DNA from 4 places in the Streptomyces sp. WMMC1477 genome. Region 1 is predicted to be linked to each of the others. Evidence: riboswitches for the same ligand, from Rfam matches in the RefSeq annotation. Region 1 holds a riboswitch; each other region holds the start of a gene.
What was found. A riboswitch is a leader RNA that binds a small molecule or an ion and turns the genes downstream of it on or off. The one in region 1 is predicted to bind cyclic di-AMP.
Positions count from the first base shown of each region.

Region 2: linked by a shared signal. The riboswitch ahead of O7609_RS08020 (LysM peptidoglycan-binding domain-containing protein) and the one ahead of O7609_RS21030 (M23 family metallopeptidase) in region 1 are both predicted to bind cyclic di-AMP.
Region 3: linked by a shared signal. The riboswitch ahead of O7609_RS13470 (M23 family metallopeptidase) and the one ahead of O7609_RS21030 (M23 family metallopeptidase) in region 1 are both predicted to bind cyclic di-AMP.
Region 4: linked by a shared signal. The riboswitch ahead of O7609_RS09945 (LysM peptidoglycan-binding domain-containing protein) and the one ahead of O7609_RS21030 (M23 family metallopeptidase) in region 1 are both predicted to bind cyclic di-AMP.

Region 1 is NZ_JAPZBD010000003.1:4,714,494-4,722,065, reverse strand. Features, by position in the region: gene O7609_RS21045 (bifunctional acetate--CoA ligase family protein/GNAT family N-acetyltransferase) at 1-696, opposite strand, end outside; gene O7609_RS21040 (HPr family phosphocarrier protein) at 842-1,123, shown strand; gene O7609_RS21035 (GntR family transcriptional regulator) at 1,285-1,980, opposite strand; gene O7609_RS21030 (M23 family metallopeptidase) at 2,139-2,873, opposite strand; cyclic di-AMP (ydaO/yuaA leader) riboswitch at 2,884-3,022, opposite strand; gene O7609_RS21025 (M16 family metallopeptidase) at 3,269-4,660, opposite strand; gene O7609_RS21020 (M16 family metallopeptidase) at 4,657-6,048, opposite strand; gene O7609_RS21015 (DNA gyrase/topoisomerase IV subunit A) at 6,329-7,572, shown strand, end outside.
Region 2 is NZ_JAPZBD010000003.1:1,753,120-1,760,691, forward strand. Features, by position in the region: gene eno (phosphopyruvate hydratase) at 1-1,201, opposite strand, end outside; gene O7609_RS08020 (LysM peptidoglycan-binding domain-containing protein) at 1,580-2,269, opposite strand; cyclic di-AMP (ydaO/yuaA leader) riboswitch at 2,276-2,431, opposite strand; gene O7609_RS08025 (transglycosylase family protein) at 2,696-3,757, opposite strand; gene O7609_RS08030 (cytochrome P450 family protein) at 3,872-5,116, opposite strand; gene O7609_RS08035 (DUF6479 family protein) at 5,342-5,728, opposite strand; gene O7609_RS08040 (nucleoside triphosphate pyrophosphohydrolase) at 5,786-6,862, opposite strand; gene O7609_RS08045 (SurA N-terminal domain-containing protein) at 6,906-7,547, opposite strand.
Region 3 is NZ_JAPZBD010000003.1:2,912,583-2,920,154, forward strand. Features, by position in the region: gene O7609_RS13445 (M28 family metallopeptidase) at 1-689, opposite strand, end outside; gene O7609_RS13450 (DedA family protein) at 1,104-1,886, shown strand; gene O7609_RS13455 (ABC transporter permease) at 1,986-2,795, opposite strand; gene O7609_RS13460 (ATP-binding cassette domain-containing protein) at 2,792-3,805, opposite strand; gene O7609_RS13465 (PP2C family protein-serine/threonine phosphatase) at 3,932-5,194, shown strand; cyclic di-AMP (ydaO/yuaA leader) riboswitch at 5,450-5,581, shown strand; gene O7609_RS13470 (M23 family metallopeptidase) at 5,593-6,642, shown strand; gene O7609_RS13475 (dihydrofolate reductase family protein) at 6,805-7,380, shown strand; gene O7609_RS13480 (DM13 domain-containing protein) at 7,438-7,572, opposite strand, start outside.
Region 4 is NZ_JAPZBD010000003.1:2,168,222-2,175,793, forward strand. Features, by position in the region: gene O7609_RS09925 (sugar phosphate isomerase/epimerase family protein) at 1-262, opposite strand, end outside; gene O7609_RS09930 (S8 family peptidase) at 427-1,998, opposite strand; gene O7609_RS09935 (Ppx/GppA phosphatase family protein) at 2,451-3,383, opposite strand; gene O7609_RS09940 (hypothetical protein) at 3,522-4,274, shown strand; cyclic di-AMP (ydaO/yuaA leader) riboswitch at 4,908-5,119, shown strand; gene O7609_RS09945 (LysM peptidoglycan-binding domain-containing protein) at 5,124-5,858, shown strand; gene O7609_RS09950 (CYTH and CHAD domain-containing protein) at 5,965-7,482, shown strand; gene O7609_RS09955 (BACON domain-containing protein) at 7,518-7,572, opposite strand, start outside.

The sequences.
Region 1 (7,572 bases):
GTCCAGCACGGCGCGCCCGGCGCCCCCGGCCCGTCGGCGCACCCCGATGACGGCCACGGAGGAGGGGGCCAGCAGCCGCTGCACGGAACGCGCCTCGGCCCGGTGCTCCCGGGCGCGCATGACGGCCAGCGACCGTTCGGTGGGCTCCAGGTCGAGGGTGAGGCGGACGGAGCCGTCCTCGAAGGTGCGCTGCTGCGAGTAGCCGGCGTCGGTGAAGACCTTGGCCATCTTGGTGTTGGCCGGCAGGACCTCGGCGGTGAAGCGCCGCACGCCGCGTTCCCGCGCGCAGGCGGCGATGTGCTCCAGGAGAGCGGAGGCGACGCCCCGGCCCTGATGGGCGTCCTGCACCAGGAAGGCGACCTCGGCGCGGTCGGCGGGGGCGGGAGCCGGCAGGCCCGACTCGTCGATGCGGTCGTAGCGCACGGTGGCGATGAACTCACCGCCCACGATGGCCGCGAGGCCCACCCGGTCCACGTAGTCGTGCTGGGTGAAGCGGCGGACGTCCCGCGCCGACAGCCGGGGGTAAGGGGCGAAGAAGCGGTAGTACTTCGACTGGTCCGAGACCTGCTCGTAGAAGCTGACCAGCCGTTCGGCGTCTTCCTCGGTGATCGGGCGAACGCGGGCCGTGCCGCCGTCGCGCAGCACCACATCGGCTTCCCAGTGCGTGGGGTACGCGCGCTCCGTGGGCGTCTGCATGCGCCCCACCCTACGGCGCGGCCACCCCCGTTCGGGGAGGTGCGTGCGGCATGCGTAACACACCGTGCACGATGTTCACCCGCGGGGTACACGCATCCCGCGGGTGAGAAGTGGTCCTGACAGGCAACGACCGGAAGGCAACACCATGGCTGAGCGCCGCGTCACCATCGGCTGGGCTGAGGGCCTGCACGCCCGACCCGCCGCCATCTTCGTCCGGGCGGCGACGGCCGCCGGCGTCCCCGTCACCATCGCCAAGGCCGAGAGCTCACCGGTGAACGCCGCCTCCCTGCTCTCCGTGCTCGGTCTGGGTGCCGAGGGCGGCGAGGAGGTCGTGCTCGCCTCCGCGGCCGAGGACGCCGACGCCGTGCTGGAGCGGCTGGCGAAGCTCGTCTCCGAGGGGCTGGAGGAGCTGCCCGAGACGGTCTGAACGGGCAGGCGGAAAACCTGTCCGCACGCCGTGGAACCGCCCGCCCCATTTTGGCGCCGGAGTCGCACCACCGAAAAGTGGACACCCCTGCGGGCGACTCCGGAATTCCGGCAGCACACACCACGGGAAGCAATTCCCGATTCCTTTGTATACGGGAATTGTTAAACGGGGCCGCGCGCCGTGTTGACGGCAGGTTTCGTTGTCCTCACCATCACCGGGCGCTGGGCCCGGCGTATCGCCCCGGCCCGCTCGACGTGCGCCGCGGCGAGCGCGCGGGCCCGCTCGGCGTCCCGGCGGGCGAGAGCGTCCACGATCGCGCCGTGCTCGCGCCAGACGGCCGAGGCCCGCTCCACCGCGCCGGGGGCGTTCTCCTGCTCGACGGCGTACATCCAGGTGATCTTGCGGCGGAGCTGCACCAGGAGCGTCTCCAACGCGGGGCTGCCGCTGGCCTGCGCCAGCGTCTCGTGGAACCAGTCCCCCAGAGCGCGCAGGTCGGAGAGCTGCCCGCGCTCGGTGCGCTGGCGTCCGAGACGCACCAGGCCGCGCAGGACCTTCAGGTGCGCTCCGGTCCGCCGGTGCGCCGCCCGTGCGGCGCCGAGCGGTTCCAGCAGGGCCCGCATGTCCAGCAGATCGGCCGCCTCCTGCTCGGTCGGCTGGGCGACACAGGCCCCCGCGTGCCGCCGGGTGGTGACGAAGCCCTCCGATTCCAGCGTGCGCAAGGCCTCGCGCACCGGCACCCGGGAAACGCCGTAGCGGCGGGCGAGCAGCTCCTCGGTGAGCCGGGAACCCGGCGGCAGCGCACCGCTGACGATGTCGTCGCGAACCGCTGTGCACACCATGTGCGCGGAAATGCGCATACCCCAACCTCCGCCGTTATCCCCACGTTATGAGCGTCGCTGAACCGAACTGTATTCCACTCTTCCGAGAATTCCGATGCCCGGCTGAGATGCGACGGAAAAACGCCGGACCCCCGGCCGTGAGGCCGGGGGTCCGGGAGTGTGGGGAAGGAGCCGCGTCAGGACAGCGGCACACCCTTGCCGCGCAGGTAGTCGACCGGGTCCATGTCGGAACCGTAGCCCGGGGCGGTACGGGCCTCGAAGTGCAGGTGTGGGCCGGTGGAGTTGCCGGTCGAGCCGACCTTGCCTATCTCCTGGCCGACACCGACCTGCTGGCCGACCGAGACCCCGATGGCCGACAGGTGGCCGTACTGGGTGTAGGTGCCGTCGTTGTGCTTGACGACGATGTTGTTGCCGTAGGCGCCGCCCCAGCCGGCGGTGACGACCGTACCCGCGGCGACCGACTTGACGGGGGTGCCGGTACGGGCGGCGAAGTCGATGCCGCTGTGCTTGCCGGACGACCACATCTGGCCGCCGCTCTTGTAGGGCGTCGTCACGTCGCCGCCCGTGACGGGGGCCACGACGCTCGGGCGGGGCTTGGAGCGGTTGGCGCGCTCGGCGTCCTCGCGCTCGGCCGCGGCCTTCTTCTCCGCCGCCTTCTTCGCGGCGGCCTTCTTCTCGGCCTCGGCCTTCTCCGCCGCGGCGCTCTTCTGCGCGGCGGCCTGGTCGGCCACGTGGCCGGCGAGCGAGGGAGCGATGGCGAGCGCCTCGCTGAAGGTGTTCTTGTGCTCGGCCGCGGCGGCGGGCCCGGCGACGACGCCGGCCACACCGACGGCGACGGCCGCGGCGGCGGTACCGAGACGGATGGAACGGGTGGAACGGTTCAGCTTGCCGGAGGCACGGTTGAACGCCAAGAGTGTGGGTCCTTTCCTTCCTTCTCGCCTACCGGGTTAGCTGACGGGTTCGGAGCAGGAAGGTCTCCTACGGGCACACAGGCCCGATTCACCCCAAGGACATGTGGGTCCCCGGCTCCCCCTCGTCGGGGACTCGGCGATGATGCGCTGCACGTCGGCCGCAGGCCGCGGTCGCTTCTGACGGGCAACGGGGACGACGTTAAACCGGACATCCCGGGCGGGCCAAGAAAATCCGGCACTTTGTCGTACATGCCACATTGCCCAGGTCATCGGGGTGATCCGGGCCACGTGAAAGGGGCTCCGGACAGCCCGCAGCCCCGGAGGGCCGGGCCCTCCGGGGCTGCGGGAGGCGTCCACGGGACCGTGCCGACCGGCCGGACCCGCTCCGCGCGGGGCTATTCGCCGCGCACGACGGTGACCTCCCCGATCCCCAGCTCACGCACCGGGGCCTCGATCTGCTCCGCGTCCCCGACCAGGACGGTGACCAGGCGGTCGACCGGGAACGCGGCCACGGCCGCGGCGGTGGCCTCCACCGTGCCCGTCTCGGCCAGCCGCTCGTACAGCCGCGCCTGGAAGTCGTCCGGGAGGAACTGCTCCACCTGGTCCGCCAGGGTCCCGGCGACGGCGGCCGCCGTCTCGTACCGCAGCGGAGCCACGCCGACCAGGTTCTGCACGGCGGTGTCGCGCTCCTCGTCCGTCAGCCCCTCGGCCGCCACCGTCCGCAGCACGGTCCACAGATCGGCCAGCGCGGGGCCGGTCACGTCGGTGGCCACGGAACCGCTGATCGCGAGCATGGCCGCGCCGCGGCCGTCGGGCGTGGAACGGAGCACCTGGCTGTAGGCGCGGACCCCGTAGGTGTAGCCCTTCTCCTCGCGCAGCACGCGGTCCAGCCGCGAGGTGAGCGTACCGCCCAGGCAGTACACGCCCAGCACCTGCGCGGGCCAGACGGCGTCGTGCCGGTCGGCCCCGGTGCGGCCGATGAGCAGCTGCGTCTGCACGGCCCCCGGCCGGTCGACGATGACCACCCGGCCGGTGTCGTCCGAGGTCACCGGCACCATCGGGGCGGGCGCGGCGGTGGAGCCCGTCCAGGCGCCGAGCGTCTCGGCCAGCGACCCCGCGAGGTCGACCCCGGTGAAGTCGCCGACGACGACGGCCGTGGCGGCGGCCGGGCGCACGTGTGCCTCGTAGAAGGCGCGCACGGCGGCGGCGTCGATGTGCCGGACGGTCTCCTCCGTGCCCTGCCGCGGGCGGGACATCCGCGCGTCGGCCGGGAACAGCTCCCCGGCCATGGCGATCGCGGCGCGACGGGCCGGGTTCGCCAGCTCGTGCGGGATCTCGTCCAGGCGGTTGGCGACGAGCCGGGCCACCTCGCCGTCCGGGAAGGCGGGGGCCCGCAGCGCGTCGGCCAGCAGCCCCAGCGCCTTGGGCAGCCGGGAGGCGGGCACCTCCAGGGACACCCGGATGCCGGGGTGGTCGGCGAAGGCGTCGAGCGTGGCGCCACAGCGCTCCAGCTCGGCGGCGAACTCCTCCGCCGTGTACTTGTCCGTCCCCTCGCTCAGGGCACGCGCCATGATCGTCGCGACGCCGTCCAGCCCCTCGGGCTCGGCGTCCAGCGGAGCGACGAGGTTCACGTCCACCGCCACGACCTGCTGGCCGGGCCGGTGGCAGTGCAGCACGGTCAGCCCGTTGGACAGCGTGGCACGCTCGGGCGCCGGGAAGGCCCAGGGCTTGGCCTCGCCGCCGCGCGGCTGCGGGTGGAACTCCATGGTGGGGGTGGCGTCGCTCACTGCTCGGCCCCTTCCTGCGCGTTGTGGTGCACGTCGGCCACGTCGTCGGCGATGACCTCGGTGGCCTCCTCCGCCTCCTCCGGCTGCGGGCCCGACGTCGGTTCGTAGACCAGCACGGCCCGGTTGTCCGGCACCAGCCGCGCGGCGGCCACCTCCCGCACCTCCTCCGGCGTGACCTCCAGGACCCGCCGCACCGCCGTCAGGGCGAGCTGCGGATCACCGAAGAGGACGGCGTAGCGGCACAGTTCGTCCGCCCGGCCGCTCACCGTCGCCAGGCGGTCCAGCCACTCCCGCTCCAGCTGGGCCTGGGCTCGCTCCATCTCCTCGGGGCTCGGCCCCTCCGAGGCGAACCGGACCAGTTCCTCGTCGACCGCCGCCTCGATCTCCGCGACGGTGGACTCGCCCGACGCCTTGACGTCCAGCCAGCCGAGCGAGGGGGCGCCGGCCAGCCGCAGCATGCCGAAGCCCGCCGTCACCGCCGTCCGGTCCCTGCGCACCAGCCGGTTGTAGAGGCGGGACGACTCGCCGCCGCCCAGCGCCGTCAACGCCAGGTCGATCGCGTCCGCCTCGCGGGTGCCGTCGTGCGGAAGCCGGTAGGCGTGCAGCAGCGCCCGGGAGGGGACGTCCTCGTAGAGCGTGCGCCGCGGCTCCTCCCCCATGACGTCGGGCAGTCGGCCGTCCCGGGGCGGCTGCTTGCCGTCGTGCCCGGGAATGGAGCCGAAGTACTTCTCGACCCAGGCGAGCGTCTGCTCCGGGTCGATGTCCCCGACGACGGACAGCACCGCGTTGTTGGGCGCGTAGTACGTGCGGAAGAACCGGCGGGCGTCCTCCAGTGAGGCCGCGTCCAGGTCCGCCATGGAGCCGATCGGGGTGTGGTGGTACGGGTGGCCCTCGGGGTAGGCCATGGCCACCAGCGTCTCGAAGGCCGTGCCGTAGGGCACGTTGTCGTACCGCTGGCGGCGCTCGTTCTTGACGACGTCCCGCTGGTTCTCCATGGACTCGTCGTCCAGGGCGGCGAGCAGCGAACCCATGCGGTCCGCCTCCAGCCACAGCGCCAGCTCCAGTTGGTGGGCGGGCATCGTCTCGAAGTAGTTGGTGCGCTCGAAGCTCGTCGTGCCGTTCAGCGAGCCGCCGACACCCTGGACCAGTTCGAAGTGCCCGTTGCCCGGCACCTGGGCGGAGCCCTGGAACATCAGGTGCTCGAAGAGGTGGGCCAGCCCGGTGCGGCCCGTGACCTCGTGCCGGGAACCGACGTCGTACCAGAGGCAGACGGCGGCGACGGGGGTCAGGTGGTCCTCCGAGAGCACCACCCGCAGGCCGTTGGCCAACCGGTGTTCGGTTGCTGTGAGCACTCCCTGGGGAGGCGGGGGCGTGGCCGTGTACGCCATGCGCGATGTGTCCCTTCGTCTGCGGGGCGGCGGGTGGACGGGGCGGTTCGGCTGTCGTTTCCGGGCCGGCCGGAGGGGCCGGCCCGGGCTGCCCTGTCACTCTATGCAAGCGCGGCGGGGCCGCGCGAAGTTCCCGGCCGGGCGGGGTGGACGGCGGGTTGTCCGCGGCTGGGTCCACAATGGTCCGCGTCAGTGCCAGCACATCCGCTTCGGCGCCCCGGCCGTACCCAGCCCGTACCCGGTGGCGCGACCGCGCGTATCCGAAGGAGCAGCCGCCGCGATGGCCCGCCGCAGCACGAAGACCCCGCCGCCGGAGGATTTCGAAGAGCGCATCCTCGACATCGATGTCGTCGACGAGATGCAGGGCTCCTTCCTGGAGTACGCCTACTCGGTCATCTACTCGCGGGCCCTGCCCGACGCTCGGGACGGGCTCAAGCCCGTCCACCGGCGCATCCTCTACCAGATGCACGAAATGGGACTGCGCCCCGAGCGGTCCTACGTCAAGTGCGCCCGCGTCGTCGGCGAGGTGATGGGCAAACTCCACCCGCACGGCGACAGCGCCATCTACGACGCGCTCGTCCGCATGGCTCAGCCGTTCTCGATGCGGCTGCCCCTGGTGGACGGCCACGGGAACTTCGGCTCGCTCGGCAACGACGACCCGCCCGCGGCCATGCGGTACACGGAGTGCCGCAGCGCCTCGGCGGCCGGGCTGATGGTCGAGTCGATCGACGAGGAGACGGTCGACTTCGCGCCGAACTACGACGGCAGCGAGCAGGAGCCCGTGGCCCTCCCGGCTGCCTACCCGAACCTGCTCGTCAACGGGGCCTCCGGTATCGCCGTCGGCATGGCCACGAACATGCCGCCGCACAACCTCGGCGAGATCATCGCCGCCGCCCGGCACCTGATCAAGCACCCCGGTGCGGATCTCGAGACCCTGATGAAGCTGGTCCCCGGCCCGGATCTGCCCACCGGAGGGCGGATCGTGGGGCTGGGCGGCGTCAAGGACGCCTACGCCAAGGGGCGCGGGACCTTCAAGATCCGGGCCACGGCCGAGATCGAGCAGGTCACGGCGCGGCGAAAAGGCCTCGTCGTCACCGAACTGCCCTTCACCGTCGGCCCGGAGAAGGTCATCTCCAAGATCAAGGACCTGGTCAACTCCAAGAAGCTCCAGGGCATCGCCGACGTCAAGGACCTCACCGACCGCGAGCACGGGCTGCGGCTCGTCATCGAGGTGAAGAACGGCTTCCACCCGGAGGCCGTGCTCGAGCAGCTCTACAAGCTGACGCCGATGGAGGAGTCCTTCGGCATCAACAACGTGGCCCTCGTCGACGGCCAGCCGCTCACCCTGGGCCTGAGGGAGCTGCTGGAGGTCTACGTCGACCACCGCTTCGAGGTCGTGCGGCGCCGCAGCTCCTACCGGCGCCGCAAGCGGCAGGACCGGCTGCACCTCGTGGAAGGACTGCTCGTCGCGCTCGTCGACATCGACGAGGTCATCGGCATCATCCGGTCCAGCGACAACGCGGC
Region 2 (7,572 bases), 3.0 Mb from region 1:
GGTTGTACTTGGCGACGCGCTCGGAGCGGGCCGGGGCACCGGTCTTGATCTGGCCGCAGTTGGTGGCGACGGCCAGGTCCGCGATGGTGACGTCCTCGGTCTCGCCGGAGCGGTGCGACATCATGCACTTGAAGCCGTTGCGCTGGGCCAGCTCGACGGCGTCCAGGGTCTCGGTCAGCGAGCCGATCTGGTTGACCTTGACCAGCAGGGCGTTGCCGGCCTTGTCGTCGATGCCGCGCTGCAGGCGCTCGGGGTTGGTGACGAACAGGTCGTCACCGACGAGCTGGACCTTCTCACCGATCTGGGCGGTGATGGTCTGCCAGCCCTCCCAGTCGTCCTCGAACAGCGGGTCCTCAATGGAGACCAGCGGGTACGCCTCGGCGAGCTCGGCGTAGTAGGCGGTCATGTCGGCGGCGCTGCGGGACTGGCCCTCGAACTGGTAGGCGCCGTCCTTGTAGAACTCGGAGGCGGCGACGTCCAGGGCGAGCGCGATGTCGCGGCCGGGCGTGTAGCCGGCGGCCTTGACGGCCTCCAGGATGAGGTCCAGGGCCTCGCGGTTGGAGCCGAGGTCGGGCGCGAAGCCGCCCTCGTCGCCGAGGCCGGTGGACAGGCCGCGCTCCTTCAGGACGGCCTTGAGCGCGTGGTAGACCTCGGTGCCCCAGCGCAGCGCCTCGGAGAAGGACTCGGCGCCGATGGGCGCGATCATGAACTCCTGGATGTCCACGTTGGAGTCGGCGTGGGAGCCGCCGTTGAGGATGTTCATCATCGGCACGGGCAGCAGGTGCGCGTTGGGCCCGCCGAGGTACCGGAAGAGCGGCAGGTCGGAGGCCTCGGAGGCGGCGTGCGCGACGGCGAGGGAGACGCCGAGGATGGCGTTGGCGCCCAGCGAGGACTTGTCGGCGGTGGCGTCCAGGTCGAGCATGGCCTGGTCGATGAGGCGCTGCTCGGTGGCGTCGTAGCCCACCAGCTCGGGGCCGATCTGCTCGATGACGGCGAGGACCGCCTTTTCGACGCCCTTGCCGCCGTAGCGGCCCTTGTCGCCGTCGCGCAGCTCAAGGGCCTCGAAGGCGCCGGTCGAGGCGCCGGACGGCACGGCCGCGCGGCCGGTGCTGCTGTCGTCGAGGCCGACCTCTACCTCGACCGTGGGGTTGCCTCGCGAGTCGAGGATCTCGCGGGCTACGACGACGTCGATGGACGGCACGAGGTTCTCCTTCGTGTGGGTCGGTCTTCCTGAGGCAGGAGCCTAGCGGTCCGGTGGCCCGCGGTGGGCCTGCGGGCCGCGTCCGGGGCGAGGCGCCGCGGTGAATTCCCAGCTCAGAGGCGAACCAGGTTTTGTTCATTGACTGAAGATAATGCCGTCGTCTCGCTGTGCGGACGGATACGCCGACGGCTCGGCGGGCCCGCGGCGGGGGACCCGGCCGGCCCCGGCGCGAGGGCCGCGGCGGGCCGTCGCGGAGTGCACACCGGGTACACACCGGCCGGCACGGGGCGCGCGGCGGGCCCGGCACAGGGGACGCGTGCCGGGCCCGACCGCCAGGGTCACCCTCGGAGGGCAGCCCCCGAGGGTGACCCGCCCCGGTCACACCTCCAAGCGCTGACCGGGGAAGATCAGGTCGGGGTCGGCCCCGACGACGGCCTTGTTGCGGGCGTAGAGCTCCTGCCAGGTCATGCCGTGGCGGTGGGCGATGGCGGCCAGCGTGTCACCGGGGCGCACGACGTACGTGCCGCCCTTCCCCGACTGCCCCTTGGCATCCTGCTGCGCGGGGGCGGCCTGCTGGGACTGCGGCGACTGACCCTGCTGCGGCTGCGGCGGCCGGGGGCGCGGCTGCCGCTGGGCGGCAGCCCCACCCGGCGCCTGCGGGGCGACGTCGGCGGGCGGGGCGTCGGCCGTGAGGCCGCCCTCCTCGGCGCAGGCCCAGGCTCCCGGGCCCTGCATCTCCAGGAGCCGCTCGGCGACGGCGATCTGCTGCTCCTTGGTGGCCAGATCGGCCCGCGGCGCGTACCGGAGTCCGCCGGCCGCCTCCCAGCTCGACTGGGCGAACTGGAGTCCGCCGTAGTACCCGTTCCCCGTGTTGATGCGCCAGTTCCCGCTCGACTCGCACTGGGCGACCTTCTCCCAGGTGTCGACGGAGGCGGCTTGCGCGCTGCTCGCCATCACCACCGGGCCGCCGACAGCGGCGCCGGCGAATCCGGCGAGCGAGGCGGCGAGGCGGACGACGACGGGCTGACGGTTACGACTCTTGGCGGAGTCCTTGTCGGTGAACAGCATGGACGGTCTTCCTCACCGGACGCCTGCGAGGTGAGCTGTCGGGTTCGGACGCGTGAGTCGCCCGGTCCGGCGCGGCGTTCCCGCGCCGGACTTCACCCCGAGCCGCCTGGGCGGCACTCGCCTGGTTCCCCCGCTCCTGCCTGCGGTTCGCGGACGCGACGATGTTCCCGCCGACCGTCGGCAGGATTCGGCGTGACGGTCGACGACCCCACGGGAGTGGGCGATGCGAACGTAGACCTACCACAATAATCCGATCAAACACCCCTGAAACCGACACGAGGGGATGACTTGACGCCTCGTCATATCGATTCCGCAGGTCCCGGCACGCTTGCCCGGGGCCCGCAACCCGGACACGCCGACAAAGGAATGTGACGATCGTCACATTGCATCCGGACGGGTGAGGTCCGCTCCTTCCCGGGCCGTCAACTACTCCTGAACGAGCGGAAGTCGAAGCTCCTGCCCGGGCAGAATCAGGTCCGGGTCGGCGCCGACGACAGACTCGTTCGCCGCGTACAACGCGGGCCAGCCGCCGTCCAGACCCTGCTCCGCGGCGATCCCGGACAGCGAGTCCCCCGCGGCGACGAGGTACTCGACGGCCGGCCCCGCCGGAGCCGCATGCCGCCCGGAGCCGCGCTCGGAGCGGTCCGCCGCCTCCCGGCCGGACTCCCTCGGGTCACGGTCGCCCCGATGACGCCCGGTGCCCTCCGTGCCGCCGTCGGAGTCGACGTCCGGAGCGGAGGAGTCCACGTCGGGGGCGGACGGGTCGCCCGGGGTGGAGGAGTCCACGTCCGGAGCGGAGGAGTCGCCCGAGTCGCCCGGCACTCCGGTCGGCGTCTCACTCGGCCTCTCGGGCGGCGTCTGACCCGGCGTCTGCCCCGGGCGCCCGGTCGCCGCGGCGGAGGGCGCGCCGGACCCGGCGTCGGACCGCTCGCCGGAGCCCGGCTTCTGCTCACCCGGGGTCGCGTCCGCGTCGGGAGCCGCCGGCGTCCCGGTCGCCCCCGGGGTGCCCGGCTCCGGCGCGCCCTCGGCCGGGTGCTCGGCGTCACCCGTGCCGTCCGGCCCGCCGGGGGCCGGGGGCGGCTGGGGCGCGGGCGTCTCGGTCACGCCGTTGACCGCGGCCGTGAGGCCGCTCGTCACGGCGCACGAGGGCCAGGCGTCCGGGCCCTCCGCCGCGAGGACCGCCTCGGCGACGGCGATCTGCTGCCCGCGGCTGGCGAGGTCCGGGCGGTCGGCGTGCACGGTGCCGCCGTACTGCTCCCAGGTGCGTTGGGTGAGCTGGAAGCCGCCGTAGTAGCCGCTGCCCTCGTTCGCGCTCCACGCGCCGCCGCTCTCGCACTCGGCGACGCGGTCCCACACGGCCCCGTCGGCGGCCTGGGCGCCGGAGGCCGCGAAGAGCGGCAGGGCCATCCCCGCGCCGGTCACCCCCGCGGCGACGACGACGGCAGGGGCCTGACGAGGGCGACGATGCCGCCCGCTCCCGGAACGCATGCGGTGACCTCTCCTGAGACGACGAGCGGTCCCGCGACGGGGTCCGCTGACGGCGGAAACCTAACGTCGAACACCCGTCCATCACAACCCAGTGTCGCAAGGATCACGCGACGGTCACGGACTGTCGCCGACTGACCCCCCGTCAGGCGTGAACTCGACGGGCAGGCTGCGCAGACCGCGCATGATGAGGCCGCCGCGCCACCGCAGTTCCTCCGGTTCGGCGGCACATCGCAGGTCGGGGAGCCGGCGCAACAGTGTGGCGAGTGCCGTCTGCCCCTCCAGCCGGGCCAGCGGCGCGCCCAGGCAGTAGTGGATGCCGTGCCCGTACCCCAGGTGCTGGTTGTCGCGGCGGGCGAGGTCGAGCATGTCCGGGTGCGGGAACTTCGCCGGGTCCCGGTCGGCCGCCGCGAGCACCACCAGCACGGGGTCGCCCGTCTCGACGCGCTGCCCGCCCAGCGTCAGCGGCTCGGTCGCGAACCGCCAGGTGGCCAGCTCCACCGGGCCGTCGTAGCGCAGCAGTTCCTCGACGCCGGTCTCCAGCAGCGCCGTGTCCCCCGCGGCCAGGGCGTCCTGGAGCCGACGGCGCTGCTCCGGGTGGCGCAGGAGCGCGTACGTGCCGTTGCCGATGAGGTTGACCGTCGTCTCGAACCCGGCGAACAGGAGGATGAAGGCCATCGCGGCGGCCTCGTTCTCGGTGAGGTGCTCACCGTGGTCGCTGGCGCGGATGAGCCCGGAGATCAGGTCGTCCCCGAGGTCGTCGCGCTTGCGGTGGATCAGCTCGGCCAGGTAGCCGCGCATCTTCTTCACCGCGCGCCCCACGCCGCCGCGCGGCCCCCCGCCGTGGCGGAGCATCATGCCCGCCCAGTCCCGGAAGTCGTCCTGGTCCTCGGCCGGGACGCCGAGCAGGTCGCAGATGGCGTAGATCGGCAGCGGGAAGGCGAACTCGTGGATGAGGTCGGCGCTGCCGCGGGCCGCGAAGCCGTCGATGAGGCCGTCCGTCAACTCCTGCACGCGCGGCGCGAACGCGGCCACGCGCCGCGGGGTGAAGGCGCGCGAGACGAGACGGCGCAGCCGGGTGTGGTCCGGCGGGTCGATGTTCAGGAGGTGCGTCATCAGGTTGGCGCTGCGCTCGCCGGGGATGCCGACCTTCCCCTTGCCGTGCGCCCGCTCGCTGTGCGCGCCCGGGTTCTTGCTGAGCCGCTGGTCGGCGAGGGCCTGGCGGGCGTCCTCGTACCGGGTGACCAGCCACGCCGAGACCCCGCTGGGCAGTTCCGCGCGGTGCACGGGCGCGTGCTCCCGCAGCCAGGCGTACGCCGGATACGGGTCGGCGGCGAACTCCCGGGTGAAGAGGTCGGGCATCGGGGGGCGGTCGTTCACGTTCACCACGCGAAACTAACCCGCGCGCCCCGGCCTCCGCCCACCCCCTCCACGGGCCGCCGTGCGGGCCGGACGGCGTTCCCCATGCCGAGCCCGAGGAAGCCGGGGCTCCGGGTTCGCCGTCCCGCCGGACGTCGGGCCACCCGGCCGTACGCGGCCGGGGCGGGTGCGCACGGTGCGTGACGGGCACGGGTACGCGCGGGCGCGTCACTTCGGGACGTCGCCGCCGCGACTGCCGAAATCCCAGCGGCGCCGCCCGTCCGTCTTTCCCCGGTGCGTGCCCCAGTTCCCGATCTCGTTCGGGTACCGGCGCCTGCCGTCGTGCGGCATCTCGTCCGGCTCCCGCAGCTCCCGCTCGTGCCCGGTGCTCCCCGTCACCTCGGCACCGTGCCCGGTGGTGTCCCGGTGCCCCGGGTGCTGGAGCGGAGGCTGGGAGCGGCCGACGCTCCGGCGGATCTTGTGGACGCCCACCGTCACCGTGAGGACCAGCAGGACGGTGATGACGATGCCGATGAGCAGGGGGCCGAGACCGACCAGATGGTCCTCCGCAGCCTGCCCGGCGTCGGCCAGGCGTGTCGCAAGGCTCTCGTTCATGGCCGCCGAGTACCCCGGAGGCCGCACCTTACGCAGCCCCGCCGGGCCGGGCCCGCCTCAGCTCGGCGACGCGTCCGCCCCCGTCGCCGTCTCCGCCGTCCCGGTCGCCTTCCCGGTCGCCGTCTGCGCGGCCGCCGAACGCTGCTCCTGCGCGATGATCGCGTCCCGGTACGCGCGGGCCGCCGCCCGCAGCGCCGTCTCCGGGTCGACGCCCTCCGCCTCGGCCCGCACGGCCAGCCCCAGCAGCTCGTAGCCGACGCCCACGCCCGCCGCGGGCACGTCGAGCCCCGCCGTACGGGCCCGGCCCGCCAGCTTCGCGGCCAGCGCCAGCGCCGGCTGCCCCAGCGGCACGCCCTCGGTCACCGACGTCCGGCGCTTCTCCACGGCCTTCGTCCGCCGCCAGTGCTCCTTGACGTCCTCCGCCGTCTCCGCCGTCTCCTCGCCGAACACGTGGGGGTGCCGGTGGACCAGCTTCGCCACGATCCCGGCCGCCACGTCGTCGATCGAGAACGGCTCGTCCGGGTCGTCCTGCGCGATCCGGGCGTGGAAGACCACCTGGAGCAGGACGTCGCCCAGCTCCTCGCGCAGCTCCTCCCGGTCCCCCGTCTCGATGGCCTCGACGAGCTCGTACGCCTCCTCGATGCCGTACTTGACCAGGTCCTCGTGGGTGCGCGGGCCCGTCCACGGGCACACCTCCCGGATCTGGTCCATGACCTCGACCAGATCCAGCAGCCGGGCGCCGGGCAGGTCGTACGAGCCCGGCAGCAGCTCCAGGTCCGGCATGGCCTCCCGGCCGCCGCCCGCGAGACGGGCCAGCCCGTCGGTCAGCCGGGGCTCACCCTCCGCACCGGCCACCACGACGACCGTCCGGCCGCCCGCGCACTCCGTCACCAGCTCCCGGGCCGTCGGCCCGGCCTCCTCCACCGCGACCCCCGCCTCGCGCAGGTACGGCAGCTGCGGGTGCCCGGCGTCGGAGCACACCACCCGGTCGGCGCTGCGCAGCGCCTGCCAGGCGGGCCAGGACAGCAGCCCGGGCGCCACCCGGTGACTGGTGGTGAGCAGTACGACACGCCCGGTGTCCCGGCTCTCGTCGCCGGTCGCCGCAGGGGTCGCGGGGGTCTCTTCGGGGGTTATGGCCTCTTCGCGGGACGTCACCCGTCGAATGTAACGCGCCCGGTCAGGCCGGTTCCTGCGGCGTCCGGGCGGGGTTGATCCACGGCTCCGTCCCACCGATGAGCGACACGAGGTCGACGTCCCACTCGCCGTAGCGGGGATTGACGTCGATGTCGAGGGACCGCGCCGTCTCGACGAACTCCCGGTTCATCACGTCGTCGGCGTTCGGCGTCCGCGGGCCGACGCCGATGGCCTTGGCGATCCCGTCGATCAGCAGCTGCATGCGCAGGGCGTCGTCGATGTGCTCCGGCGCGATCGACTGCTGGATCATGAACGCCTCCAGCCCCTTCGGGCCGCCGCGCTGCTTCTCCTGCGCGGCCCGGTGCTCCTGCACGTCGCGCCGCGTGATCTCCACCCCGTGGCGGCGCGCCGACTCCTCGACCACGCGCTCCCGGAGCATGTAGTTCAGCGTGTAGCGCGGCAGCGGGCCCGTCTGCTGGATGAGCTGCCCGCCGTTCGGATCCGAGCGCTGGGCGTCCCGCACCGCCTCCGCCCGCGCCTGGACCGAGGACACCTCGATCCGGTCCCCGTCCACGACGGCCGCCGCACCCGGATGCGTCTCTCCGCCGCAGCCCGTCAGCAGCGGGACCCCGCCCAGCAGCAGCGCTGCGGCGGAGAGGGGAAGCGCGGACCTACGGCGATGCATGGGGGCCTCCTGGCTGGGCCGGAAA
Region 3 (7,572 bases), 1.8 Mb from region 1:
ATACCGCCGGTCGGGACGACGCCGACGTTCGGGTCCCCGAGGGTGCCGTTCAGCGCGCCGTCGGAGTGGTTGTAGATGATCGCGCCGATCGCACCGGCCTCCGCGGCGTACTTCTGCTTGTCGGCGAAGGTGCAGCCACCGCGCTGGATGAGGGCGATCTTGCCGGTGAAGTCGCCGGCCGCGTAGTCGTCGAGCGTGCAGCCGGTGGTGCCGTCCTCGTCGACCGGCACCTCAGCGACGGACCCCTCGATGCCCCCCTCGGGCGTGCTGCGGGTGTACGTCATCAGGCTGATCGGGATGTCACGCTGCTCGGGCGAGAGCATCGTGAGCTTCTCCGCGACCGTCTCGCGGTAGGTGAAGTCGAACTCCTGGTAAGTGACGTCGTAGCCGGCCGCCTTGAGCAGCGTTCCCGCGTACTTGGCCGACTGGTCGTAGCCCTCGCTGCCGGCCGCGCGGTTGTCCCCGTTCCGGTCGGCGATGGCCTGGAAGACCTCCATGTGCCGGAAGGCGTTCTCGCCCGTGGTCTTCTCCACCAGCTTGCGGGCGAGCCGGGTGCCCTCGTCGGACATGTCCGTCTTCGCCGAGGCGGAGGTGGCGGTGGTGGTGAGCAGCAGCGGGGTGGCCACGGTGGCCGCGGCGATCGCCGCGATGGTGCGTCGTCTGATCTTGGGCGAAGCGGGCACAGACAGGTCCTTCCGACGGGTACGGCGGGTGGCTGTTCGACGGCGGGGGATTGTTGTCCGCGTTACGGACGCGCGCTGCGAGGCAACGTAGCCGCCGAACGCGCGGAGGGGAACGGTTGTCACACAATTCCCCCACGCGAGTCCCGCCCATCACGGACAGCCGGTCCGAATCCCCGGAAAGCGGCAGCGCGGGTGGGGGACGAGACCGTCACGGCTTGGGCCCGGCGGCCGCACGATCAGGGCGGGAGCCCCGGTCGGCGGGTACCGTGAAAGAAGGCGCGGCCCCGGACCGCCCCTGACCCGGACGCCGGGCGCGTAGGGTTGCGGACGCCGAGATTCCGGCGCCTGGTGACTCGGCGCGTATTCTCGGTGCCCTCCCCCGCCCCCGCGCGCGCAGCGCTCTGACCGAGGACCTGCCCCGTGACCTCACTCGCGCTCGGACCGAGCTGGCTCGACCCGGACTACCTGATCGCCACCTTCGGTCTCATCGGCATCCTCGTCATCGTCTTCGCCGAGTCCGGGCTGCTGATCGGCTTCTTCCTCCCCGGGGACTCGCTGCTCTTCACCACCGGGCTGCTGGTGGCCACCGACCAGTACCTGCACTACCCGCTGTGGCTGGTGTGCACGTTGATCGTCATCGCCGCCGTGGCGGGCGACCAGGTGGGCTACCTCTTCGGACGCAAGGTGGGGCCCGCGCTCTTCCGCCGCCCGGACTCGCGGCTGTTCAAGCAGGAGAACGTGACCAAGGCGCACGCGTTCTTCGAGAAGCACGGCCCCAAGTCGATCGTCCTGGCCCGCTTCGTGCCCATCGTGCGGACGTTCACGCCGATCATCGCCGGGGTCAGCCGGATGAACTACCGCACCTTCGTCACCTTCAACGTCGTGGGCGGCGTGCTGTGGGGCGCCGGGGTGACGGTGCTCGGAGCGATGCTCGGCCAGATCGCGTTCGTGCGCGACAACATCGAGCCCATCCTGCTCGGCATCGTCTTCCTGTCGGTGATCCCGATCATCGTCGAGCTCTGGCGGGCACGCCGCGAGAACAGCCGTGCCGCGGCCACCCAGGCGGCCGGTTCGGCCATCGGAGACGCTGGTCCGGCCGCCGCCGGTGGGGCCGTCGTCGCGGAGGCCACTCCGGCGGAAGCCCCGTCGGCTACCGCCGCACAGCCCGCGCCCGGTACGCGCGGGCGGCGCGCGCAGCCCTGACCCCGCTGCCGCCCCGGCACCGCACCCGCCGCCTCGTCGGACCGCCCCGGGCGCCCGCCGCCGGACCCCGGGCTCGACGCCTCGCGGGGTGCCCCCTCCTCAGGCCCGGGCCCGGTAGGCGCGCATGGCGAGCGGGATGAACAGCGCGGCGATCCCCGCGGCCCAGACGAGGGACCACATCACCGGGGCCGCCACGTCCCCGCCGACGAGGAGCCCGCGGAAGGCGTCGGACAGGTGCGTGACCGGGTTGATGTCCACCCAGGCCTGCAGCCAGCCCGGCATCGTCTCGACGCGGACGAACGCGCTGCTGGTGAAGGTGATCGGGAAGATCAGGGTGAAGGCGAAGACCTGCACCTTCTCCGGATCGCCCGCGAGCATGCCGATGAGGACCGCGGCCCAGGAGACGGCCAGAGCGAAGACCAGGAGCAGCAGGGCCGCGCCGAGGAAGCCCCCGATGCCGTTCGTGATGCGGAAGCCCAGCACCGCGCCGAGCCCGAGCATGAGCAGCATCGCCCAGAGCTGCTTGGCCATGTCCGCCGAGATCCGCCCGAACAGCGGGGCGGAGCGGGCTATCGGCAGACTCCGCAGCCGGTCGAAGACGCCCTTCGTCAGGTCGCTGTTGAGGGACATCGCCGTGTACATGGTCATGAACAGGGTGTTCTGCACGATGATGCCCGGCAGCGCGTACTGCAGGTACGCCTCCGGGCTGCCGGCCATCTGGCCGCCGAAGACGTAGGTGAAGAGGAACACGAACATGATCGGCGTGATGCTGTAGTCGACCAGTTCGAGCGGGTTGTGCTTGACGGACACCAGACTCCGCCAGGCCATCGTGCCCGTCTGCCGCAGGCCCGCTCCGGGGCGCACCCGCCCGCTCTTGGAGAGCGGCGCGGTGATCGTCGTCGCCGTCATGACGCACCTCCCGCACTGCCCACGCGCTCGAACGCGCCCTCGTCCGGCTGCGCGGCCTCGTCCTCGGGCCGCTGCTCCGGCTCCGCGCGGTGACCGGTGAGGGCGAGGAACACCTCGTCCAGCGAGGAGCGGCGGAGGGCCAGCTCGCCGATCGCGATGCCGGCGCCGTCCAGGCGTCGCACGACGGCCGGCATCAGCTCCGGCTCCTTCACCGGCGCGATGACGAGGTCGCCCTCGATGTGCGTCTGATCGCCCGCGGCCTCGGTGACGAGCGCGTGCACGGCCGGGAGGTCCTCGGCGTGGACGGGACGCAGCTGCAGCACCTGCCCGCCGACCTCCGACTTCAGCCCGTCCGGCGTGCCCTCGGCGATGACGTGCCCCTTGTCGATGACCACGATCTCGTCGGCCAGCTTGTCGGCCTCCTCCAGGTACTGCGTCGTCAGCAGGGCCGTCATCCCCTCGGCGACCAGGCCGCGCAGCATGTCCCACACCTCGCCCCGGCTGCGGGGGTCGAGGCCCGTCGTCGGTTCGTCGAGAAAGAGGATGCTGGGGCGGCCGACCAGGCTCGCCGCCAGGTCCAGCCGGCGGCGCATGCCGCCGGAGAACGTCTTGACGGCCCGCCCCGCCGCCTCCGCGAGCTGGAAGTGCTCCAGCAGCTCGGCGGCGCGGGCCCGCGCCTCCTTCCGGCGGATGCCCAGCAGCCGGCCGATCAGCAGCAGGTTCTCCGTTCCCGTCAGGTTCTCGTCCACCGCCGCGTACTGGCCCGTCAGGCCGACGGCCGCCCGAACGTGGCCGGGCTCCCGCACGACGTCGTGGCCGGCGACGAGGGCCCGCCCGGCGTCCGGCCGGATCAGCGTCGCGAAGATCCGCACCGCCGTCGTCTTCCCGGCGCCGTTGGGCCCGAGCAACCCCAGGACCGTGCCCGTACGGGCGGCGAGATCCACCCCGGCGAGGGCCTGGGTCTCCTTGAAACGTTTGGCCAGGCCTTCTGCCTGGATCGCGTAGGTCATGGCAAAGGTCCCTCCATCCCTTTCGACAACTGTGACCCACGGCACTGACATTCCGCCCGAGATGCCGGAAACCGGGTTTCTCCTTAGATTTGACGAAAGGATGACGAATCGTTGAGGGGCCTCCGGATGCCGCCAGACGACCGGCAGCGCGCGCTCGGAGCAGATCCCGGCGGTCACGACGACCTCACCGGCAGGCGTCGCCGAGAGGCGGACGCGACCGAGGGCCAGCGGGGGCCGACGGCCGGTGCTCATCTGCCCCCCGATCCGCTGCGCGAGCTGATCGGGCCGCGCCCGAACGCCTTCCTCCGGCGGGCCGCGCTCCTGCTCCCACCGCTCCTCATCGTCATCGGCGTCATCGCCCAGAGCCTCACGCCGCCGGACATCGTCTTCTCGTCCGTCTTCGCCGCCGCCCCGCTCGTGGCCGCCCCGCTCTACTCCCCCCGCGCCACCGCCGCCACCGGGTTCGTCGCCGTCGTCACCCTGATCTGGCTCATGCACGTCATGAACGGGGTGACCCTGTTCGAAGGTGCCCTGAAGGCCGCGACCGTCACCACCGTCTCCCTGCTCGCCCTGGTGCTCAACCGAGTGGTGCGCCTCGGCGCCCAGCGGCTGGCCACAGCCCGGGACGTCGCCGAGGCCGCCCAGCTCGCCCTGCTGCCGCCACCGGAGCACTGGCTGAACCACCTGGAGATCGCCGCCCGCTACCAGGCCGCCCAGCGGGAGGCCAGCATCGGCGGCGACCTCTACGCCGTGCAGGACACCCCGCACGGCGTGCGGCTGCTCGTCGGCGACGTCCGGGGCAAGGGGCTGGAAGCCGTGGGCGCCGTCGTCATCGTGCTCGGCGCCTTCCGGGAAGCGGCGGAGGAGGAGGCGGACCTGGCGGTGGTCGCCCTCCGGCTGGACCGGGCCCTGCGCCGGGAGGGCAGGCGCCGCACCGACACCGTGGACTCCTTCGAGGGCTTCACCACGGCCGTCCTGGCCGAGATCACCCCGGCCGGGCGGCTGCGCGTCGTCAACTGCGGCCACCCCCCGCCGTGGCTCCTGCTCCCCGGCGGGCGGCTGGAGAGCCTGGAGCCCGCCGGGTACGCGCTCCCCCTCGGGCTCGCCGCGCTCCCGGGCGAGGACGCCGAGAAGCCGCCGGTGGGCGAGGTGGCGTTCCCGGTCGGTGCCACCCTGCTGATGAACACCGACGGCCTGACCGAGGCCCGGGGCCGGGACGGCGTCTTCTACGAGCCGTCCCGGCGGATCAAGGAGGAGTGGGCGCGGTACGGGCCGGAGGCGCTGCTCGACGAGATCGTCGCCGACGTCGCCGAGTACACCGGCGGTCCGCCGGCCGACGACCTGGCCCTCCTCGCCGTGACCCACCGTGACCGGTCGGACCGTCTCTGATGACGACTTGGCCACGATCCCCGGATGGAGGGCAACCCCGGACGTGGTGAATATGCCCGGTTCCGTCCGGTCGTGGGGTGAACGTCCAGGCGAGAGCCGTCTCTTGTTACCGAGAAGGCTTGGAATATGAGCCGCGGGTCTATTAACGTTCGATAACGCAGCGCGGTCGTCACCGCCGCCACAAGAGGCGGCACCGTGCGCCTTGGCCGAATCCTGACAGTGCATCGACTGGCAGCACCACCGCACCACCGCACCACCACCGCACCACCAGATGCACCCAGGGAACCGGGGAACCACTTCATGGGGTGAATCGGGCGCCCATGCCCGTAGGAGACCTTCCTGCTCCGAACCCGTCAGCTAACCCGGTAGGCGAGAAGGAAGGAAAGGAGAACGCCTCCGTGGCGTCGAGCAGGCAGGCCGCCGAAACCGCGTACGCGGGCGAGGAGTCGGACTCCTACCCGGTGTACGGCCCGTCCGTCGAGGACGGCGCGACGTTCGCCGAGTGGAACCCGACCGCGGACACCGTCCGCCCCGTCCGCGGCCGCCACCGCGTCGCCAAGCAGCGCTCCGGCATGGCCCGCAGCAGCGCGGTCCTGGGCGTCGGCATGGTCGCGGCCATCGGCGCCGGCGGCATGGCCACCGCCAGCCCCAAGGCCAGCGTCCCGCTGAGCATGCCCGACATGGACCTGCCGGGCCTGGACGGACTCGCCGACGGCATATCCATCGGCGGTGCGGACGACGAGGCGGCCCCGCTCGCCGCCCCCCTCACCCAGGCCGGTCTCACCGACTCCGAGCTCGCCGACGGCACCACCGACGCCGGCGAGGCCCTGCGCAACCGCATCCTCGCCCAGGCAGACCAGCAGCGCGCCGCGGCCGACGCCGACTCCCGCCGCCAGGCCGCCGCCGAGGCCGCCACGTCGGCGGCCGGGGAGGCCGAGAAGAAGGCCGAGGCCGAAGCCGCCGCCGAGGCCGCGGCGGAAGCCGAGCGCAAGCGCAAGGCCGAGGAGGAGCGCCGGCGCAAGGCGGAGGAGGAGCGGCTGCGCAAGCTCGCCGCCAGCTACACCCTCCCGCTGGCCAACTTCCAACTCACCTCCGGCTACGGCGAGTCCGGCAACATGTGGTCCAGCGACCACACCGGTCAGGACTTCGCCGCGCCCACCGGCACCCCGGTCAAGGCCGTGCACTCCGGCACCATCAAGGAGGCCGGCTGGGCCGGAGCCTACGGTTACCGCATTGTCCTGGAGCTGGAGGACGGCACCGAGATCTGGTACTGCCACCTCTCCTCGATGACCCGCACCAGCGGCACCGTCACCACCGGCGACACCATCGGCCGCGTCGGCTCCACCGGCAACTCCACCGGCCCCCACCTCCACCTGGAGGTCCGGCCGGGCGGCACCGACACCGTCGACCCGCTCGCCTGGCTGCGCGCCAAGGGCCTCGGCATCTGAGTCCGCCCGCGCCCCACAAGCCCCCGGCGGCCCCGACGTCCATCCCCCCGACGCCGGGGCCGCCGGTGCGTCGTCCCCCTCCCGCCGGCCCGGGGCGCCCCGGGCCAGGGCCGCGCCACACGATCACGCCCGCCTGCGCGTCGGAGACGTCCAAGGAGGACCGTGCGCAAGCTCGTCTACTACATCGGCATGTCACTCGACGGCTACATCGCCGGCCCCGACGACGAGGTGGACTTCTACCCCGTCACCGACGACCACGTCGCGCACATGAACACCGCGTACCCCGAGGTCCTGCCCACGCACATCCGTCGCCAGCTCGGTGGCGCCGACGAACCGAACCGCGTCTTCGACACCATCGTGATGGGCCGCGCCACCTACGGCCCCGCCCTGCGTGTGGGCATGACCAACCCCTACGCCCACCTGCGCACCTACGTCCTGAGCCGCAGCCTCACCGTGTCCCCCGACCCGGCCGTCACCGTCACCGACGAGGACCCGCGCACCCTGGTGCGCCAGCTCAAGGCCGAGGACGGGCCCCTGGACGTCTACCTCGCCGGCGGCGGCAAGCTCGCCGGACCCCTGCTCCCCGAGATCGACCGGCTCATCATCAAGAAGTACCCCGTCGTGGCCGGGGCCGGTCTCCCCGCCTTCGACACGGCCTTCCAGCCCACGCAGTTCACCCTGACCGACAGCCGCACCTTCGGAGGCGGCTGCGTCGTCCTCACCCTCGACCGCGCCTGACCGCACGCCGGTTCGGTGGACGGGGTGTCCGCGCCCGCCGAACCGGCGCGCCGCCCGTCACACCCGGGCCAGCTCCGCCGCCCCGAACGAGACGTCGAACCGGTCACACCAGATGCTCACGCTGCTGTAGAGGTCCAGCTCGGCGTCCCCGGGGAGCGTGTAGTTCTGGTTCCCCTTGTTCCCCTTCAGCTT
Region 4 (7,572 bases), 2.5 Mb from region 1:
GGTCGGTGGACCACACCCGCTGGGTGATCAGCAGGCAGGGGGCGTGGACGGCGAGCACCGGCACGCCGTGGTGGTCCTCCAGGCGGCGCAGGGCGTCCACGTCCTGGCTGACCGGGTCCGTCCAGACCATGATCTCGACGCCGTCGTAGCCCAGCCGTCCGGCCATCGCGAACGCCGCCGCCGTGGTCTCGGGATACACCGAGGCCGTCGACAGCGCGACCTTGATCCCGGCGCCGCCGGGTACGGCCTGATCGTCTCGCAGCACGCGCCCAGGGTACGGGGAGGCAGCCGGGGCGGGACGTGGCCTGGATCACGGTACCGCGCCGGGCCGCGGGCGGACGCGGCTCAGCCCCCACGGCGCGGGGCCGTGGGGGCTGAGCTCAGGGGTCACTCGCGGTGATCACCGCCGGGTGTCGCCGGGGCTGATCAGAACTGGAGGCTCCAGGCGTCGATGTAGCCCTGGTCCCACGAGTAGTTGTCGGTCACCCGGAGCTTCCAGGTGCCGTCCGCGGCCGAGGACGAGGCGTCCACGGTGTAGGTGGTGTTGATGTCGTTGCTGCTGCCACCCTCGCCGTGGTCCTTCAGGACGACGGCGGAGCCGTTCGGGGCGACGAGCTCGACCTTCAGGTCACCGATGTAGGTGTGCTTGATGTCCACGGCCACCTTCAGGTCGGCCGGGGCGTTGCCGCCGACACCGCTGACGGAGATCGGCGACTCGACCGTGCTGTGGTCGTTGATGTCGTAGTTGTTCGTGTTCTCGAAGCTGTCGCCCGGGTCACCGGGGTCGCCCGGGTCGCCCTCGCCGACCTGGAGCAGCAGGTTCGGGGTGCCCGACGGCACGCCGCTGAGCTTGTTCTGCGCGGCGGCGGACTCCAGCGCGGAGTCGACCTGCGTCGGGGTGTAGCCCGGGTTGTCACCGAGCAGCAGGGCGGCGGCACCGGCCACGTGCGGGGAGGCCATCGAGGTGCCGGAGATGGTGTTGGTGGCCGAGTCGCTGCCGATCCACGCTGAGGTGATGTTCGAGCCCGGGGCGAAGATGTCCAGGACCGACCCGTAGTTGGAGAACGAGGAGCGGGCGTCGCTGCTGGTCGACGAACCGACCGTCAGCGCCTCCGTCGTCCGCGCCGGGGAGTAGTTGGCGGCGTCGGCGTTGCTGTTGCCCGCCGCCACCGCGTAGGTCACACCCGCGGCGATCGAGTTGCGCACCGCGTCGTCGACGCTGGAGCTGGCGCCGCCACCGAGGCTCATGTTGGCCACGGCCGGAAGCTGCGCGTTGTCCGTCACCCAGTCCACACCGGCGATGACGCCCGAGTAGGAGCCCGAGCCGCCGTCGTCGAGGACGCGGACGGAGACGAGGTCGACGTTCTTGGCCACACCGTAGGTGGAGCCGCCGACGGTGCCGGCGACGTGGGTGCCGTGACCGTTGCCGTCCTCACCGTCCTCGCCGAAGGCGTCGAAGCCGAAGCTGGCGCGGCCGCCGAAGTCGTTGTGGCTGTGGTTGATGCCGGTGTCGATGATGTACGCCGTCACGCCGGAGCCGGCGGTGTTGGAGTACGTGTAGCTGTTGTCCAGCGGCAGGTCGGGCTGGTCGATGCGGTCCAGGCCCCAGGTGGGGTTGGTCTGGGTGTCCGCGAGCTGGACCTTGGCGTCCTGCTCGACCTTCGCGACGTGCGGGTTGGCCGCGAGCTTCTTCGCCTGCTTCTCGCCCAGCTCGACGACGAAGCCGTTGAGGGCCTCCTCGTAGACGTGCTCGATGTCGGCACCGTACTTCTTGGCGATGTCCTTGCCGGCCTTGGTCTCGGCGTCCGGCGCACCCGCCTTGAGGGTGACGATGTACTGGTCCTTGATCGCACCAGGGGCATCGGCGCCCATGATGACGCCCGTGGGCTCGTCGGCCGCGATCGCGGGGTAGGCGGCACCGACGCTGAGGGCGACGGCGGTCGCGGAGGTCACCGCGACCGCTGACCATCTGCGCTTGGGGGAACGCATGACTGTCATGAAGGGTCCTGTCCGTTCGAGGATGTAACGGGCCTGTCGACGCGGACATGTCATCCACGCAGCGCCGACCCTCCACCGGCGAACAGGCGTTAGGCAAGTGGTTCACATGAGTTTTTCCTCGCGGACACATGCCGCGAACCCGCCCCGCCGACCGCATCGCGGGGCCCTCGTTCCGATTTCCGGAGATCTGTTACTGCAGGTCATGCGGCGATCAAGTCGGCTTCACGCGCGGGAAGTTGACGCGCGTAGCGAGCCCCGCACGATCTTGAAGTTTTTTTCACCCCGAGCGGGCGCGAGGTGACGCCGCGTCAGCCGGAGCGGCACGCGGCGCACGCCCGCACGGCCCCGGCGGTGCGGGCGGCAGCCGTGCGGGCGGCGGCCCGGCGGGGGGGCGCGGCGGGCGGTGGGCGGCGTGGCCCGGCGGGCAGTGGGCAGCCGGGCGCGGCGGGCGGTCACACCGAGCGCAGCAGATCCAGCCGGCGCAGGATCACACCCTCGCGCAGCGCCCACGGACAGATCTCCAGCGTCTCCACCCCGAAGAGGTCCATCGCCCCCTCGGCGACGAGCGCCCCGGCCAGGAGCTGGCGGGCCCGGCCCTCCGAGACCCCGGGCAGCTCGGCGCGCTGCTCGGCCGTCATCGTGGCGAGCCGCGGCACCCACTCCTCCAGCGACGTGCGGCTCAGCTCCCGCTGGACGTACAGCCCCTCGCCCGAGCGGGCCGCCCCGCCGAGTCGGGCGAGCTGCCGGAACGTCTTCGACGTCGCCACGACGTGGTCGGGGGCGCCCAGGCGGCTGAAGGTGCCCACGACGCGGGCGATCTCGGTCCGGACGTGGCGGCGCAGCGCCCGCACGTCGTCCGGGTCCGGCGGGTCCCCCGGCAGCCAGGACGCGGTGAGCCGGCCGGCGCCCAGCGGCAGGGAGACGGCGGCGTCCGCCTCCTCGTCGAAGCCGCAGGCGATCTCCAGCGAGCCGCCGCCGATGTCGAGGACCAGCAGCCGCCCCGAGGACCAGCCGAACCAGCGGCGCACCGCGAGGAACGTCAGCCGCGCCTCGTCCGGGCCGGAGAGGACGCGCAGCCGGACTCCGGTCTCCTGCGCGACCCGCCCCAGCACGTCACCGTCGTTCGAGGCCTCCCGCACGGCGGAGGTCGCGAACGGCAGGAGGTCCTCCACCCCCATGTCCTCGGCGACCTCCAGCGCCTCCTTGACGGTGGCGACCAGCCGTTCCACGCCCTGCGGGGTGATGGCCCCGTCCTCGTCGAGCAGTTCGGCGAGCTTCAGCTCCGCCTTGTGCGAGTAGGCGGGCAGCGGACGGGCACCCCCGTGCGCGTCCACCACCAGGAGGTGAACGGTATTCGAACCCACATCGAGGACACCGAGTCTCATGAGGAAGAACGCTAACGCGCCGGCCCCGGTGGTCGCGCCCCGTGCCCGTACGCTGGAGTCGTGAGCAAGACGAACGCGAAGAAGTCGGGCAAAAGCCGGAAGGCCGGCGGGAACATCGGCGGCGAGCAGCGTCGGGCCATGGGCGAGGAGGTCGACCTCGACCACACGCGGGCCTGGGTGGAGTTCCCCGACCCGGCCGACGAGGATCAGGTCTTCCGCTGCGACCTGACCTGGCTCACCTCCCGCTGGGGCTGCATCTTCGGCAACGGCTGCCAGGGCATCCGGGCGGGGCGGGCCAGCGACGGCTGCTGCACGCTCGGCGCGCACTTCTCCGACGAGGACGACGAGCGCCGCGTCACCGAGCACGTCGAGCGGCTGACGCCGGAGGTGTGGCAGTTCCACGACGAGGGCATCCGCTCGGGCTGGACCGAGGTCGACGAGGACGGCGAGCGCAAGACCCGGCGCTACGGCGGGGCCTGCATCTTCAACAACCGCCCCGAGTTCCCCGGCGGCGGAGGCTGCGCCCTGCACCTGCTCGCGCTGCGCGAGGGGCGGGAGCCGCTGGAGACCAAGCCGGACGTCTGCTGGCAGCTCCCGATCCGCCGCGACTTCCAGTGGGTGGAGCTGCCGGACGGCGAGCAGAGACTCCAGGTCTCGATCGGCGAGTACGACCGGCGCGGCTGGGGCGCGGGCGGCCACGACCTGCACTGGTGGTGCACCGGGGCACCGGCGGCCCACCAGGGCGCGGACCCCGTCTACGTCTCCTACCGGGCCGAGCTGACCGAGCTGATGGGCAAGGACGCCTACGACCGGCTGGTGGAACTGTGCGAGACCCGGCTCGCCGCCCAGCTCCCCCTCGCCCCCCATCCCGCGGACCCGCCCCGCCCCTGACCGGCCCGAGCGGCCGGTCAGGCCGGGCCGCCGACCGCCGGGCCGCCGGCCCGGCGGTTCGGCACCGCGGGAGCCCGGCCACGGGAACCCGGCACGGGCGGAGCACCGAGCGGCACGAGAGGCGACGCCAGGCGCCATGCCCCCGGGGAGCGTCACGCGGAGCCGCCGGGGACCGGCGGGGTCTCGGCGAACCGCCGAGACCCCGCCGCCTCCCGCTCCCCATCCCTGCGAGCCATTCACCCCGAAAAAGCCTTGATGTCCGAATTAAAGCCATCGACTCCAGAGGCGGATGCCTGAATTCAAATGTCGGATTTGCCAGACTATGTGAATAGGCGTGGTGAGCGTCACACGGAAAGTCGACCGCTGGGCGCAACCACGTGGCGACCGCCATACGGCCTTCGACAACTCCCCGGAAAAAAGGCCCTCTTACACATCGCCCCTCACCTTCCCTCTCACACACGGAAAAGGCACAGACGCGTTCTGTTGCAGAATTCCTCATGATCGTCGGTTGGGCGCCAAATGTCGGTATCCCTGCTGCTTGTCCCCGGCGAAATCCCTGTGTTTATGTGTGTCCGCTCCCGACCCACCTGGGGGGAGTCCCGACCCGGACGCCGAATCCTGCCGCCCGGGCCATGGGGTAAAGCACCACGTCACCGCGGCAGGAGCGGGGGAACCAGGTAAGCCGCCGGACACGGGTTTCCGTGACCGGCTTGGGGTGAAGCCACGCCTCTCGAAGCGCCGTGCCACATACGGCACCAGCGGGCCCCGAGGGCCTTTCGAGGGAAATGGCCGGGCAACTCTCGCCCGAATCCGACAGCTCACCTCGCAGGCGTAGGAGAGGACACCCCTATGTCTCGTGGCCGCCACCGCCGCGCCCGCACCGCCCTCAACACCCGCAGCGTTTCCCGGCTTTCCCTCGCCCTGACGATCGGCACCGCGGGCTTCGCCATGCCGCTGGTCGCCGCCGGCACCGCGCAGGCCGCCCCCACCTCCGTCGTGCAGAAGCCCGCCGCCGCGCCGCAGGCCAAGGCCGAGGCCGAGAGCCACACCGTCGTGTCCGGCGACACCCTGCACGGCATCGCCACCGACCACGAGGTCGAGGGCGGCTGGGAGGCCCTGTACGAGGAGAACGAGGAGACGGTCGGCACCGACCCGAACCTGATCCTCCCCGGCCAGGAGCTGACCATCCCGCAGGCCGAGGCGCGCGGCACCGAGGACCGGGCCGACCGTTCCGCCGAGCGCACCGTCGCCGCCAAGAGCTACACGAACAACCTGGACGGCTGGATCCGCGAGGCCCTGGACATCATGGCCGAGCACGGCATCCCGGGCACCTACGAGGGCATCCACCGCAACATCATCCGGGAGTCCAGCGGCAACCCGAACGCCATCAACAACTGGGACATCAACGCCCAGCGCGGCACCCCGTCCATCGGGCTGCTCCAGGTCATCAAGCCGACCTTCGACGCCTACCACGTCGCGGGCACCCCGCACGACCAGTACGACCCGGTCGCGAACATCGTCGCCGCCTGCAACTACGCGGCCGACCGCTACGGTTCGATCGACAACGTCAACGGCCCGTACTGAGCCGACCGACGCGCACGCACGCTGCCGGCCACCGCCCCCGCGGTGGCCGGCAGCGGCCGTTTCCGGTCCCGTTGCCCGGCCGCGGCACCGGGCGTAGCGTCCAGACATGGTGGACGCCGTGCGCGAGACGGAACGCAAGTACGAGGCCGCCGACGACATCGAGCCCCCCGACATGCGGGTGCGCGGGGTCGGCTCCGTCGTCGACGCGGGGCGGCAGCGGCTCGACGCCGTGTACTACGACACCGCCGACGGACGGCTGGCAGCCGCCGGGATCACCCTGCGCCGCCGGACGGGCGGGTCGGACGACGGCTGGCACCTCAAGTTCCCGGTCGGGCCCGACGTCCGCGAGGAGATCCGGGCGCCGCTGGCCCCGGAGGTGCCGCGGGAGCTGATCGCGCTCGTGCACTCCCGGGTGCGGGAAGCGCCGCTCGTGCCGGTGATGGAGCTGGTCTCCGAGCGCCGGGCCCGCGGCCTGCGCGACGCCGAGGGCACGCCGCTCGCCGAGGTGTCGGTGGACCACGTCCGGGCCCGACGCCCCTCCGGGGCCGCCGGGCGCCCGGCGCGGTGGACCGAGGTCGAGGCGGAGCTTGCGGCGGACGGGCGGCCGAAGCTGCTGGACCGGATCGAGAAGCGGCTGCTGGCCGCCGGGCTGCGGCGGGCCCGGGCGGCCTCCAAGCTGGAGCGGGCCCTCGCGGAGACGGCCCCGGAAGAAGCGCCCTCCGGGAGCGCCCCCGAGCCTGCGGCGCCAGCGCCGGGGACGGCCGGGGCGTGCGTGCTCGACTACGTCCGGGAGCAGGTCGAGGCCCTGGTCGCGCTGGACCCGGCGGTGCGCCGCGACGTGCCCGACTCGGTGCACCGGATGCGGGTGGCCACCCGGCGGCTGCGGAGCTGCTTCCGCTCGGCCTCCCCCGTCCTCGACCGCGCCGTCACCGACCCGCTGGGCGAGGAGCTGCGCCGGCTCGCCGCCGGGCTCGCCCAGGACCGTGACCGCGAGGTGCTGGCGGAGCGGCTCTCCGGGCGGCTGGCCGAACTGCCGCCCGCGCTGCGGCTCGGTCCGGTCGCCGACCGCCTGCGGGCGGAGGACCGGGCACGGCGGGGCGGCTCACGGACCCGGGCGATCGAGGTCCTCGACGACCCGCACCACCTCGTCCTGCTGCGCGAGCTCGACGAGCTGCTGGCCGACCCGCCCTTGCGGCCGGCCGCCGAGCGCCCCGCACCCGAGGTCCTCGCCCGCGTCCTGCGGCGGGACGTCGAGCGGCTGGACGCCCGCGTCGGCCGGGCCCTGGAGCTCCCGCCGGGCGACGAGCGCGACCGCGCGCTGCACGAGGCCCGCAAGGCCGCCAAGCGGGCCCGCTACGCGGCCGAGGCGGCCCGTCCCGCGCTGGGCAGGCGGGCCAAGCGCGCCGCCCGGTCCCTGACGTCCGTGCAGAAGCTGCTCGGCGAGCACCAGGACAGCGTCGTGGCCCGGCGGGCACTGCGCGAGCTGGCCCTGCGGGCGCACACGGCCGGGGAGCCCTCGTTCACCTACGGCCTCCTCCACGCGCGGGAGGCGGCCCTCGCCGAGGGGTACGAGCGGGAGCTGCCACGGCTGTGGCGCTCGGTGCACGGGCGGCTGCCGGGCTGAGCCGCCCCAGCGCCCCGGCCGGGCTCGGCCCCGGCTCAGCCCGGGGTCGAGGAGGGTTCCGTCGAGGGCTCGCCGCTCGGGTCGCCGGAG